DNA from 2 places in the Variovorax sp. P5_A3 genome. Region 2 is predicted to be linked to the other one. Evidence: predicted binding sites of a transcription regulator. Region 2 holds the regulator's gene; the other holds the start of a gene.
The links. The regulator FNR, encoded in region 2, switches genes on or off when oxygen is low (the NO sensors DNR and NnrR bind a similar motif). The targets are predictions, from matches to a motif close to TTGATNNNNATCAA.
Positions count from the first base shown of each region.

Region 1: the regulator FNR is predicted to act here: its motif matches at 1,748-1,761, upstream of oxc (oxalyl-CoA decarboxylase).

Region 1 is NZ_JBFUKW010000053.1:3,704-10,520, reverse strand. Features, by position in the region: partial or broken gene oxlT (oxalate/formate MFS antiporter) at 1-1,118, shown strand, start outside; gene AC1D3B_RS35885 (Crp/Fnr family transcriptional regulator) at 1,074-1,682, opposite strand; gene oxc (oxalyl-CoA decarboxylase) at 1,834-3,633, shown strand; gene frc (formyl-CoA transferase) at 3,658-4,911, shown strand; gene AC1D3B_RS35870 (PAS domain-containing protein) at 4,913-5,362, shown strand; gene frc (formyl-CoA transferase) at 5,359-6,606, shown strand.
Region 2 is NZ_JBFUKW010000007.1:35,779-42,595, forward strand. Features, by position in the region: gene ccoN (cytochrome-c oxidase, cbb3-type subunit I) at 1-659, shown strand, start outside; gene ccoO (cytochrome-c oxidase, cbb3-type subunit II) at 670-1,296, shown strand; gene AC1D3B_RS12550 (cbb3-type cytochrome oxidase subunit 3) at 1,308-1,454, shown strand; gene ccoP (cytochrome-c oxidase, cbb3-type subunit III) at 1,451-2,365, shown strand; gene ccoG (cytochrome c oxidase accessory protein CcoG) at 2,376-3,815, shown strand; gene AC1D3B_RS12565 (FixH family protein) at 3,834-4,109, shown strand; gene fnr (fumarate/nitrate reduction transcriptional regulator Fnr) at 4,123-4,839, opposite strand; gene hemN (oxygen-independent coproporphyrinogen III oxidase) at 4,994-6,376, shown strand; gene AC1D3B_RS12580 (sulfite exporter TauE/SafE family protein) at 6,379-6,817, shown strand, end outside.

The sequences.
Region 1 (6,817 bases), on a different contig from region 2:
TGGTGCCGGTGGAAGGCTGGCTGGTGGACAAGTTCGGCCCGCGCCCGGTGATCGGGGGCGGGGCGGTGCTCGCGGGGCTGGGCTGGGTGGTGAACGCCTACGCCACCACGCTGGGCCACCTGTACYTGGGTGCGGTGCTGGCGGGGCTGGGCGCGGGCTGCGTGTACGGCACCTGCGTGGGCAACGCGCTGAAGTGGTTCCCGGACAAGCGCGGCCTGGCCGCCGGGCTGACAGCGGCGGGCTTCGGCGCCGGTGCGGCCGTGACGGTGATCCCGATCGCCAACATGATCCAGAGCTCGGGCTACGAGCAGACCTTCCTGTTCTTCGGGATCATGCAGGGGGCGTGCATCTTCCTGATCTCGTTGTTCATGGTCAAGCCGGTGGTRCCCAAGGGGGTGGTGATCTCCTCGCGGCTGGTGATGACGAAGGTGGACTACACGACCTCGCAGATGGTGCGCACGCCGGTGTTCTGGGTGACGTATGCGCTGTTCGTGGCGGTGGCCGCGGGGGGTCTGATGGCCACGGCGCAGATCGGGCCGATCGCCAAGGACTACGGGCTGGCGAAGATGCCGATGAGTGTGTTCGGGCTGCTGACGTTGCCGCTGCTGACGCTGACGCTGTCGATCGACAACCTGGCCAATGGGTTCACGCGGCCGCTGTGCGGGTTCATCTCGGACCGCATCGGGCGGGAGAACACGATGCTGATCGTGTTCATCGGGGAGGGGCTGGCGCTGCTGGGGCTGATGAAGTTCGGCCACAACCCGTACGCGTTCATGACGTTCGCGGCGCTGGTGTTCCTGTGCTGGGGGGAGATCTTCTCGATCTTCCCGGCGCTGTGCGCGGAYACCTACGGGGTGAAGAACGCGGCGGCGAACGCGGGCACGCTGTACACGGCRAAGGGGACGGCGGCGCTGCTGGTGCCGCTGGCGTCGGTGCTGTCGGCGGACGGGAACTGGGACCGCGTGTTCATCCTGACGGCGGTGATCACGATCGCAGCCGGGCTGTCGGCCAAGCTGATCCTGGCGCCCATGCGCAAGCGTTGCATCGCGCAGGCCAATGCCGCGGCGGCGCCGTCAGATCTTGCCGCTGTGCATCAGCCGGCTCAGGGTTTCCGCTGAGAGGTTGAGGTAGGAGGCCAGCTCCTTCTGCGGGATGCGGTCCATGAGCTGCGGCTGCTTGCGCAGAAAGCGCCGAAGGCGGCCGGGCGCATCGAGCAGGTGAAGCGTGATGGTGTGCGCCATGATCTCGCTCATCACCTCCATCACGCGGTATTCGAACAGCTTCTTCAGTTCGGGGCGTCGCTCCACGAAGGCCACCCACGCCTCGAGCGGCATGCGCGCGACGCGCGCCTTGGTGACGCACACGATGCCATAGGGCGTCGGCTTGCCCAGCCGCCACGCGGCATAGCTGGTCTCCATCTCGCGCTCGCCGGCAAAGCGCAGGATCATTTCCTTGCCTTCGGTGTTGGCGACCGCGCGTTTCAGGATGCCGTTGACGATGAAGTACTGCTCCATCTCGCGCACGCCCTGATGCAGCAGGTAGTCGCTCTTGTTGCAGTCCACGATGACCAGATGCGAGCCCAGTTCCGCGCGCTCGTCGTCGCTCAGGTCCTTGAGCAGCACGTTATCCCGTAGCTCAAGGCGAATGACGTTTCTTTCCGGGTGGTTGTCCAACAACGTCATGGTTCTCGTCTGACTCGATTGCGCAACACATCTCCTGCCGGGGCGCTTTGGCGTTTTCGGGAAAGTTGACGGCGGTCAACGGCGGAGAACATTCCTCGAATCATAGTCGCGGCTCGGGCTCAGGCCATTCATGGAAAGCAGAAGGAGAGACATGTCATCAGTCACATCGGATACACAGCCAGTGACGGCGGCCGCCGCGGTGCTCGACCCCTTGGTCGCACGCGCCATCAGGTCCATCGCCGACGAAGCGCCGGCGCGCGAGACCATCGATGGTTTTCACCTGGTCATCGACGCCCTCAAGCTCAATGACATCGACACGATTTTCGGGCTGCCCGGCATCCCGATCACCGACCTCACGCGCATGGCGCAGGCCGAAGGCATGCGTGTCATCTCCTTCCGCCACGAGCAGCACGCCGGCAACGCCGCCGCCGCCGCGGGCTTCCTGACCCAAAAGCCCGGCATCTGCCTGACCGTGTCGGCACCGGGTTTTCTCAATGGCCTGACCGCGCTGGCCAACGCAACCACCAACTGCTTCCCGATGATCCTGATCAGCGGCTCCAGCGAGCGCGAGATCGTCGACCTGCAACAGGGTGACTACGAAGAGATGGATCAATTGGCAGTCGCCAAGCCGTTGTGCAAGGCCGCTTTCCGCGTGCTGCACGCCGAAGACATCGGCGTCGGCGTGGCCCGCGCCATCCGCGCCGCACTGTCGGGCCGCCCCGGCGGCGTGTACCTGGATCTGCCGGCCAAGCTGTTCTCCCAGACCATGGACGCCATCGCCGGCAAGAAGTCGCTGATCAAGGTGGTGGACCCGGCGCCGCGCCAGATTCCGGCCCCCGACGCGGTGCGGCGTGCGCTCGATCTGCTGAAGGGTGCGAAGAAGCCCCTGATCCTGCTGGGCAAGGGCGCGGCGTATGCGCAGGCCGACGCCGATATCCGTGCGCTGGTCGAGAACAGCGGCATCCCCTACCTGCCGATGTCGATGGCCAAGGGGTTGCTGCCCGACACCCATGCGCAGTCGGCCGCCGCCGCGCGGTCCTATGTGCTGCAGGAGGCCGACGTCGTGATGCTCGTGGGTGCACGCCTGAACTGGCTGCTCTCGCACGGCAAGGGCAAGACCTGGGGCGCCGACAAGTCCGCCAAGCAGTTCATCCAGATCGACATCGCGCCCACCGAGATCGACAGCAACGTGGCCATCGCCGCGCCGCTGATCGGCGACATCGGCTCCTGCGTGTCCGCGCTGCTGGCGGGCATGGGTGACAAGTGGACAGCGCCTCCCGCCGAATGGACCGGTGCCATCGCCGAGCGCAAGGAGAAGAACCTGGCGAAGATGGCGGTCACGCTGGCGGCGCGTCCTTCGCCGATGAACTTCCACAGCGCGCTCAGCGTGATCCGCGACCAGGTGAAGGCCCGGCCCGACGCCATCGTCGTGAACGAGGGCGCCAACACCCTGGATTTCACGCGCAGCATTGTCGACATGTACGAGCCGCGCAAGCGCCTCGACGTGGGAACCTGGGGAATCATGGGCATCGGCATGGGCTTCGCCGTCGCCGCTGCGGTGGTCACCGACAAGCCCGTGATTGCCATCGAGGGAGACAGCGCCTTCGGCTTCAGCGGCATGGAAGTCGAGACCATCTGCCGCTACAACCTGCCGGTCTGCATCGTCGTGTTCAACAACAACGGCGTCTACGGCGGAACGGACGTGAACAAGAGCGGCACGCCCGACGTCGCGCCCACCGTGTTCGTCAAGAACGCCCGCTACGACAAGTTGATGGAAGCCTTTGGCGGCGTCGGCGTGCACGCCACGACGACGGACGAACTGCAGAAGGCCCTGACCGAAGCCGTCGCTTCAGGCAAGCCGACCCTCATCAATGCCGTCATCGACGAGACCGCCGGCACCGAGAGCGGGCGCATCACCAGCCTGAATCCGGCCACTGCCAAGAAGAAGTAATTCCAGTAACCCAGGAGATATTCCATGAGCAACAAACCCCTCGCCGGCATCAAGATCATCGACTTCACGCACGTGCAGGCCGGACCGGCCTGCACGCAACTGCTGGCCTGGTTCGGCGCCGATGTCATCAAGGTCGAGCGGCCCGGCTCGGGCGACGTCACCCGCACCCAACTGCGCGACATCCCTGATGTGGACGCGCTCTACTTCACCATGCTCAACAGCAACAAGCGCTCGCTGACGCTGGATACGAAGAAGGCCGAAGGCAAGGAAGTACTGGAAACGCTGATCCGCGAGTCCGACGTGCTGGTCGAGAATTTCGGTCCTGGCGCGCTCGACCGCATGGGCTTCACCTGGGAGCGCATCAACGAGCTGAATCCCAAGATGATCGTCGCCTCGGTGAAGGGCTTTAGCGACGGGCATCACTACGACGACCTGAAGGTCTACGAGAACGTCGCGCAGTGCGCAGGCGGCGCGGCGTCGACGACCGGCTGGTGGGACGGCCCGCCCACCATCAGCGCCGCGGCGCTGGGCGACAGCAACACCGGCATGCATTTGGCCATCGGCATCCTGACGGCCATCATCGGCCGCGAGCAGACAGGCAAGGGCCAGAAGGTGGCAGTCTCGATGCAGGACAGCGTGCTCAATCTCTGCCGCGTCAAGATGCGCGACCAGTTGCGCCTGGATCGCCTGGGGTACCTGGAGGAATACCCGCAGTACCCGCACGGTACCTTCAGCGACGTGGTGCCGCGTGGCGGCAATGCCGGCGGCGGCGGACAGCCGGGTTGGGTGCTCAAGTGCAAGGGCTGGGAGACCGACCCCAACGCCTACATCTACTTCACCATCCAGGGCCATGCCTGGGCACCGATCTGCAAGGCGCTCGGCAAGGAAGAGTGGATCAACGACCCGAACTACAACACGCCCAAGGCGCGGCAGCCGCACATCATGGAGATCTTCGGCGAGATCGAGTCCTGGCTGTCCAACAAGACCAAGTTCGAGGCGGTCGACATCCTGCGCAAGTTCGACATTCCCTGCGCGCCGGTCCTGACGATGAAGGAACTCGCGAACGACCCGTCGCTGCGCGCCAGCGGCACGATCGTCGAAGTGCCGCACAAGGAGCGCGGCAGTTACCTCACGGTCGGCAGCCCGATCAAGTTCTCCGACATGAAGCCCGAAGTCACCGGCTCGCCGCTGCTGGGCGAACACACCGACGAGGTGCTCGAGGAACTCGGCTACAGCAAGGCCGGGATTGCCGCGTTGCACGAAGCCGGCGCTGTCTGAGATGGCGCCCCCCGGTTCGCCGGTCGACCTGCGGCAACTGGTGGATGGCGCGGGCGACGCCATCATGGTCTGCGACGCCAGCGGGGCCATCACGCTGTGGAACCGCGCGGCGGAGCGCATCTTCGGCTTCACCGAGGCTGAGGCACTGGGCCGTTCGCTGGACATCATCATCCCCGAGCGCCAGCAGGCCCGGCACTGGGACGGCTATCGCAAGACGATGGAGACCGCGGTGACCAAGTACGGCGCCGACCTGCTGCGCGTGCCGGCCCTGCACAAGGACGGGCGCACGCTGTCGATCGCTTTCTCCGTCTCGATCCTGCTCGGAGGTGACGGCAAGGTCTGCGGGATATCGGCTATCGTGCGCGACGAAACGCAGCGGTTCATGGAAGAGCGCGAACTGCGCAAGCGCCTGGCACAAGCCGAGGCGACGATCAGAGGAGACAAGTTATGAGCAAGGCACTCGATGGCGTCCGCATTCTCGATTTCACGCATGTGCAGTCGGGACCCACCTGCACACAGTTGCTCGCGTGGTTCGGCGCCGACGTGATCAAGGTCGAGCGCGCGGGCGAGGGCGATGCGACGCGCGGCCAGTTGCGCGACATCCCGGAGGTCGACAGCCTCTATTTCACGATGCTCAACCACAACAAGCGCTCGGTCACGCTGGACACCAAGAATCCGAAGGGCAAGAAGATCCTCGACCAGCTCATCAAGTCCTGCGACGTGCTGGTCGAGAACTTCGCCCCGGGTGCGCTCGATCGCATGGGCATCACCTGGGAGCACGTCCAGGAACTCAACCCGCGCATGATCGTGGCCTCGGTCAAGGGCTTCGGCCCGGGCAAGTACGAGGACTGCAAGGTCTACGAGAACGTCGCGCAGTGCGCAGGCGGTGCGGCATCCACCACGGGTTTCGACGATGGCCCGCCGGTCGTCACCGGCGCTCAGATCGGCGACAGCGGAACAGGCCTGCACCTCGCGCTCGGCATCCTGGCCGCGCTCTATCAGCGCAACGCCACCGGCCGTGGCCAGAAGGTGCTGGCGCCGATGCAGGACGCGGTGCTGAACCTCTGCCGCGTGAAGCTGCGGGACCAGCAACGCCTCGAGCGTACCGGCACCATGCATGAGTACCCGCAGTACCCGGACGGCAAGTTCGGCGAGGCAGTCCCGCGCGCTGGCAATGCATCGGGTGGCGGCCAGCCCGGCTCGATCCTGAAGTGCAAGGGCTGGGAGACCGACCCGAATGCCTACATCTACTTCATCACGCAGGCCGCGGTCTGGCCAGCTGTGTGCAAGGTGATCGGCGAGGAGGGCTGGATCACCGATACAGCCTACGCCACGCCCGCTGCGCGGCTGTTGCACCTGAAGCCGATCTTCGCGCGCATCGAGCAATGGACGATGACGAAGCACAAGCTCGAGGCGATGGAGATCCTCAATCGCTACGACATTCCCTGCGGCCCGATTCTGTCGATGAAGGAAATCTCGGAAGACACGTCGTTGCGTGAGACCGGCACCATCGTCGAGGTGGACCATCCCAAGCGCGGCAAGTACCTCACCGTGGGCAACCCGATCAAGATGTCCGACAGTCCCACGGTCGTCACACGATCACCCCTGCTGGGTGAACACACCGATGAGGTCCTGGGGCAACTCGGCTACAGCGCGGCGGAGGTCGACATGCTCAGGCAGGAACGCGTGATCTGACGCAGCCCTTCGGCTGGCGCTTTTTCTCTCCCTGACACGACGGCACTCCGGCCACGGAGTGCAGTTGACGCACGTCTCCTTGATCCGTGCATTACATAAAGCATGACTAATGATTTAGATAATTTAGTTTAACTATCCTTTATTGAATGGCGAACCTACATTGACCTGCATTCCATCTCACCCACTGCGGCTCGGCCGCTACAAGGAGTCC
Region 2 (6,817 bases):
ACTACACCGCCTTGCCCGACTGGACCCAGTCGATCGGCATGGTGTTCTCGCTGATCCTGCTGGCGCCGAGCTGGGGCGGGATGATCAACGGGGTCATGACGCTCTCGGGTGCGTGGCACAAGCTGCGCACCGACCCGATCCTGCGCTTCCTGATCGTCGCGCTGTCCTTCTACGGCATGGCGACCTTCGAAGGTCCGATGATGTCGATCAAGACGGTGAACGCACTCTCCCACTACACGGACTGGACCGTCGGCCACGTGCATGCTGGCGCGCTCGGCTGGGTGGGCCTGATCTCGATGGGCTCGCTCTACTACCTGATCCCGCGTCTCTATGGCCGCATCGAGATGTACAGCGTGAAGGCCATCGAGTTGCACTTCTGGATGGCCACCATCGGTATCGTGCTCTATATCGCCGCGATGTGGATCGCCGGCGTGATGCAGGGCCTGATGTGGCGCTCGATCAATCCCGACGGCACCCTGACCTACACCTTCGTCGAGAGCGTCAAGGCCACCTATCCCCACTACGTCGTGCGCCTCGTCGGAGGTGTCCTCTACCTGGGCGGCATGCTGGTGATGGCATGGAACGTCGTGATGACCATCGGCGTGGGGCAATCGGCGCGCGCCAGCATCCCTTCGACGGCGGCTGCGGCCCACGCATGAGGAACGAACGATGAGCTCCAGAACACCCGGAACCGGCTTCTCGCATCAGAAGATCGAGACCAACAACTTCCTGATGATCGTGCTGATCCTGCTGGTGATCGCCGTCGGCGGCCTGGTGGAGATCGTGCCGCTGTTCTTCCAGAAGTCCACGACCGAGCCCATCGATGGCCTGAAGCCACCGACGTCGCTGCAGGTGCTGGGCCGCGACATCTATGTGCGCGAGGGTTGCTACAACTGCCATTCGCAGATGATCCGGCCGTTCCGTGCCGAAACACTGCGCTACGGGCACTACTCGGTGGCCGGGGAGTTCGTCTATGACCACCCATTCCAGTGGGGAAGCAAGCGCACCGGCCCGGACCTGCACCGCGTGGGCGGCAAATACAGCGACGAGTGGCATCGCATTCACCTGAACAACCCGCGCGACGTCGTGCCCGAGTCGAACATGCCGGCGTACGTCTGGCTGGAGAAGACCAGGGTCGATCCCGAGGAGGCCGCGCGACACATGCGCGCACTGCGCCGCGTCGGCGTGCCATTTACCGACGAGCAGATCGCCTCGGCGCCGCTCGACCTGAAGGACAAGAGCGAGATGGATGCCCTCGTCGCCTATCTCCAGTCGCTCGGCCTCGCGCTCAAGTAAGGACCGGTTGTATGGACATCACCACCTTGCGGATCGTGGCGACGCTCGTTTCGTTCGCCACCTTCATCGGGATTCTGGTCTGGGCGTTCTCGCGTCGCCACGCGAAGGACTTCGAAGACGCGAGCCGATTGCCTTTCGAAGAGGACCGAGCATCATGAGCGACTTCACCAGCAACTTCTGGTCGCACTACGTGACCCTCCTGGCGGTCGGCGGCATCCTGGCCTGCGGATTGCTTCTCTGGATCACGGCACGCGTCAAGACACCGCCGGGAACGGACAACACCACCGGCCACGTGTGGGACGAGGATCTTCGCGAGATGAACAACCCGATGCCACGCTGGTGGATGGGGCTGTTCGTGATCACCATCGTGTTCGGGCTCGGCTACCTGGTGGCATTCCCCGGCCTTGGAAGCTACAAAGGCGAACTCTCGTGGAGCACCGAAGGCGAGTACACCAAAGACATTGCCAAGGCCAATGCCGAACTGGAGCCGGTCTACGCCGCCTTTGCGGCCCTGCCTGTCGAGCGCGTGGCGGGCGATCCGGGGGCAATGGCCATCGGGGAGAGGCTCTTTCTGAACAACTGCGCCCAGTGTCACGGCTCCGATGCGCGCGGCGGCAAGGGGTTTCCGAACCTCACCGACAAGGACTGGCTGCATGGCGGCATGCCTGACAAGATCAAGGAAACGATCACGCTGGGCCGCACAGGCATGATGCCGCCAATGGCAGAGGCAGTCGGCACGCCGGAAGACGTCAAGAACGTCGCCAACTATGTGCTGAGCCTCTCGCGCGAACCGCACGACTCCGTGCGCGCGGGCCTAGGCAAGAGCAAGTTCACGGTCTGCGCCGCCTGCCATGGCATCGGCGGGGTAGGCAACACAGCGGTGGGCGCACCCAATCTGACGGACAACATCTGGCTCCACGGCTATGGGCAGAACGCGATCATCTCGATCATCAACACCGGCAAGACCAACCAGATGCCGGCGCAGCAGGGGCGCCTGACCGAGGCGCAGATTCATGTGCTGACCGCGTACGTCTGGGGTCTGTCCAACAAGTCGGGCATCGCCCCCTGAATGCCAGCGCATGACCGATTCCGCGCCCGCATCGTCGTCGCCTGCGCGCAGGGTGATTCCCATCGCGGCGGAGGCAGAGGGCGACAGTCTCTATGCCGCGCATCGCAAGGTCTACCCGCGCGTCATTCGCGGCGTCTTCGCGCGGTGGCGCTGGGTCACGGTGTTCGCGACACAGCTGCTGTTCTATGGCTTGCCCTGGTTCGAATGGGGACAGCGCCAGGCGGTGCTTTTCGATCTGGGCGCGCGGCGCTTCTACATCCTCGGCCTGGTGCTCTATCCGCAGGACCTGATCTACCTGACCGGCCTGCTCGTGATCTCGGCGCTGTCCCTGTTTCTCTTCACGGCGGTCGCGGGACGGCTGTGGTGCGGCTATGCCTGCCCGCAGACGGTCTACAGCGAGATCTTCATGTGGGTCGAGCACAAGATCGAAGGCAATCGCATCGCGCGCATGCGCCTGGACAAAGGGGACTTCACGCTCGAGAAGCTCGTCAGGAAGTGGTTCAAGCACCTGGTCTGGCTGGGCATCGCCGTGTGGACCGGGTTCACCTTCGTCGGCTACTTCACGCCGATCCGTGACCTGGGCATGGAATTTCTGCAGACGCGCATGGGGGCGTGGGAACTGTTCTGGGTCCTCTTCTATGGCTTTGCCACCTATGGCAATGCCGGCTTCATGCGCGAACAGGTCTGCAAGTACATGTGTCCGTATGCGCGTTTCCAGAGCGCGATGTTCGACCGCGACACGCTCACCGTCAGCTACGACATCGAGCGCGGCGAGCCCCGCGGCAAGCATGCGAAGGGTGGCGACGCCCGCGCCCAGGGCTTTGGCGACTGCATCGACTGCTCGCTGTGCGTCGAGGTCTGCCCGACCGGCATCGACATCCGGCAGGGCCTGCAGTACGAGTGCATCGGCTGCGGTCTCTGTGTGGACGCGTGCAACACGGTGATGGACCGCATGGCGACGCCGAAAGGGCTGATCCGCTATGCCACCCAGAACGGTATGGCAGGACACTGGACACGCAAGCAGGTCCTGCGCCGCGTGTTCAGGCCCCGGGTTCTGGTCTATGCCGGCATCCTGGTAGCCCTATGCATCGGCCTTGTGGCCAGCCTGGTGGTGCGAACGCCCCTGAAGGTCGACGTGGTGCGAGACCGTGGCACCCTCGCACGCATCGCCGAAGGCGGCCGCATCGAGAACGTCTACCGCCTGCAAATCATGAACGCCACGGAGCGGCCGCAACGCTACCGGATCGAGGCGAACGGCCTGGAAGGCCTGGCCGTATCGCCCGCCGAGCCTGTCGAGGTCGGCTCCGCGCAGTCGAGGTGGATCGCGGTGCGCCTGCAGCTGCCCTATGGCAGTGCCACAGCCGGATCCCACCCGGTGTATTTCGATGTGCGCTCTGCCGACGGCAGTGCACGCGTGTCGGAAAAAGCCACCTTTCTGGTGCCACGCTGATTCTTGAAGGAGACGGACATGAACGACAACGCCCTCGCATCGTCGGAGAACGCGCCCTGGTGGCGATTCCCGCTGCTGTGGATGGTGATCGCGGGGCCCGTCGTCGTTGTCGTCGCCAGCTTCGCCACTCTCTGGATCGCCCTGAGGGTGCCCGATCCTGTGGTGGCCTCGGACTACTACCGCCAGGGCATCGAGATCAACAGGGCGCTCGCCGACAAGAAGCTGATGCCGGCGCTTGCTGGGCGCAACCATGCGGCAACGCCCGACGCGGATGTCCCCGCATCGAAGCGCTGAGAAGGCGTCGCGATCAGCAGCTCGGCGGATTGACGATGCGACGCAGCGCCTCGGCATCCAGGATCCGCAGGTTGCGCTGCTGGACATCGACGATGCCGTCTTCCGCGAACTTCGACAGCGTCCGGCTCACCGTCTCGAGCTTCAGGCCGAGATAGCTGCCGATCTCCTCGCGCGTCATCCGCAGCACCAGCTCGGACTGCGAGAAGCCGCGCGCATGCAGGCGCGTGACGAGATTCAGCAGGAAGGCGGCGAGGCGCTCCTCCGCCCGCATGCTGCCGAGCAGCAGCATCACGCCGTGATCGCGCACGATCTCGCGGCTCATGATCTGGTGGACATGGCGCTGCAACGCCGTCACTTCGCGCGACAGTTCCTCGATGCGGTCGAAAGGCATCACGCAGACCTCCGCGTCCTCGAGCGCGACCGCGTCGCAGGTGTGCTGGTTGTTGACGATGCCGTCGAGGCCGATGATCTCGCCGGCCATCTGGAAGCCGGTGACCTGGTCGCGTCCGTCCTCGCTCGCCACGCGCGTCTTGAAGAAGCCGGTGCGAATCGCATAGAGCGAGGTGAAGCGCTCGCCATTGCGGAACAGGGCTTCGCGCCGGCGGACCTTGCGGCGCGTGGCCACGAGGTCGTCGATGCGCTGCAGATCGCCCGGCGGCAGGCCGATGGGCATGCAGAGCTCGCGCAGGTTGCAGTTCGAGCAGGCGACCTTGGCTTTTTCGGTTTTCATGATGTATGTCGAGTTCGTCGCGATTCTGGGGCTGCGCAGGAGCCGAAGGTTTGACCCAGATCAAGAAACGCAGGTCGGCGCGGCGGCATAGTGGTTCATTGTCTGCACCTGTCCTGCGATGCCTTCCTCTCCTGCTTTCCGGTCCGTTCCCCCGTTGAACGCGGTGCCGTCAGGTGCTGTCCTGCACCGTTTCGACGTCACGGGTCCGCGCTACACCTCGTACCCGACGGCGGACCGCTTCGTGGAGGCGTTCAACGCGGACGACTACGCGCAAACGCTTCGCCAGCGCTCGGAGGCAGGCGCGCACGGACGGCCTTTGTCGATCTACGTGCATATTCCGTTTTGCGAATCGCTTTGCTACTACTGCGCTTGCAACAAGATCGTGACCCGCCACAAGGGGCGGGGGCGCGAGTACTTGGATTACCTGGCGAAGGAGATCGACCTGCAGGCGGCGCAACTCGGGCGAGGTGCCGTCGCCAGCCAACTGCACCTGGGGGGCGGCTCGCCCACCTTCCTGGACGACGCCGCACTCGGCGAGTTGATCGCCATGCTCGACAGTGCGTTCACGCTCGCCCCCCAACGGGAACAGTCGATCGAGATCGACCCGCGCACCGTGGACGAAACGCGTCTGCGCCACCTCGCCGGGCTCGGATTCAATCGCCTGAGCCTGGGGGTACAGGACTTCGACGCGCAAGTACAGAAGGCCGTGCATCGCATTCAGCCCGCCAGCCAGGTGTTCGACCTCGTGGCCGGCGCCAGGCAGCTTAGTTTCGGCTCGATCAATATCGACCTGATCTATGGGTTGCCGCGCCAGAACGCCGCATCCTTCGATCGCACATTGGCGCAGGTTTGCGAACTCCGGCCTGATCGCATTGCGCTCTATGCGTATGCGCACCTGCCGGATCGCTTCAAGCCGCAGCGCCGCATCGCCGAACAGGACCTGCCCGATGCCAGGGTCAAGATCGAGATGCTGTCACGCTCGATCACCGTGTTGACCGAAGCCGGCTATGTCTATATCGGCATGGACCATTTCGCGTTGCCCGAGGATGGCTTGGCGATCGCGAAGCGACAGGGGCGACTCCATCGCAATTTTCAGGGCTACAGCACCCAGCCCGACAGTGACTTGGTGGCGCTGGGCGTGTCGGCCATCGGCCGCGTGGGCGCGACCTACAGCCAGAATGCCAAGACGCTGGCGGAATACTGCGATCACCTCGACCAAGGGCGCCTCCCGGTTGCGCGCGGCTTGGCGCTCACGCGCGACGACGTGCTTCGACGAGCTGTGATCATGGCGCTGATGTGCCAGGGCCACGTCGATTTCGAGGCGATGGGGCTTGCGCACCTGATCGACTTCAGGCGGCATTTCGCGGTCGAACTCGCTGCCCTCGGGCCCTTGATCGCGCAAGGCCTGGTGTTGTTGAGCGACCACGACATCCAGGTCACGCCCCTGGGATGGTTCTTCGTGCGCGCCGTTGCGATGGTGTTCGACCGCTACCTGCAGGCCGATCGCAACCGCACGCGATTCTCACGGATCGTCTGACCGTGCAGGCCGCACTCGCAGGCACCGCATTGCTGATGGGCCTCGTGGGCGGCCCGCATTGCGTCGCAATGTGCGGCGCGGCTTGCGCGGGGGTGATCCGAATCGTCCGTGCGCCTTCCGGCGGGGGTGTCGCCGTGTTGCCGGCGAGTTCGCGAGGCCTCGGGGCCGCCTCGCTGGCCTTTCATGGCGGCCGCGTCGCGGGGTATGCAGCTGCCGGCGCCGTTGCCGCGATGGCGGGGCGGAGCCTCGAGCTGGCCGGCGAGCATGTCACGGCGCTGCGACCCTTGTGGGTGCTGCTGCATGCGTTGGTGCTGGCATGGGGCCTGATGCTGGCAGCACTCGGACGCCAGCCGATGTGGGCGCATGGTCTCGGCCGGTCGCTGGCGGCTCGCCTGCAGCCGTTGACCGGGTCCGCCGCCGGTGTGCTGGCGACCGGAGCGC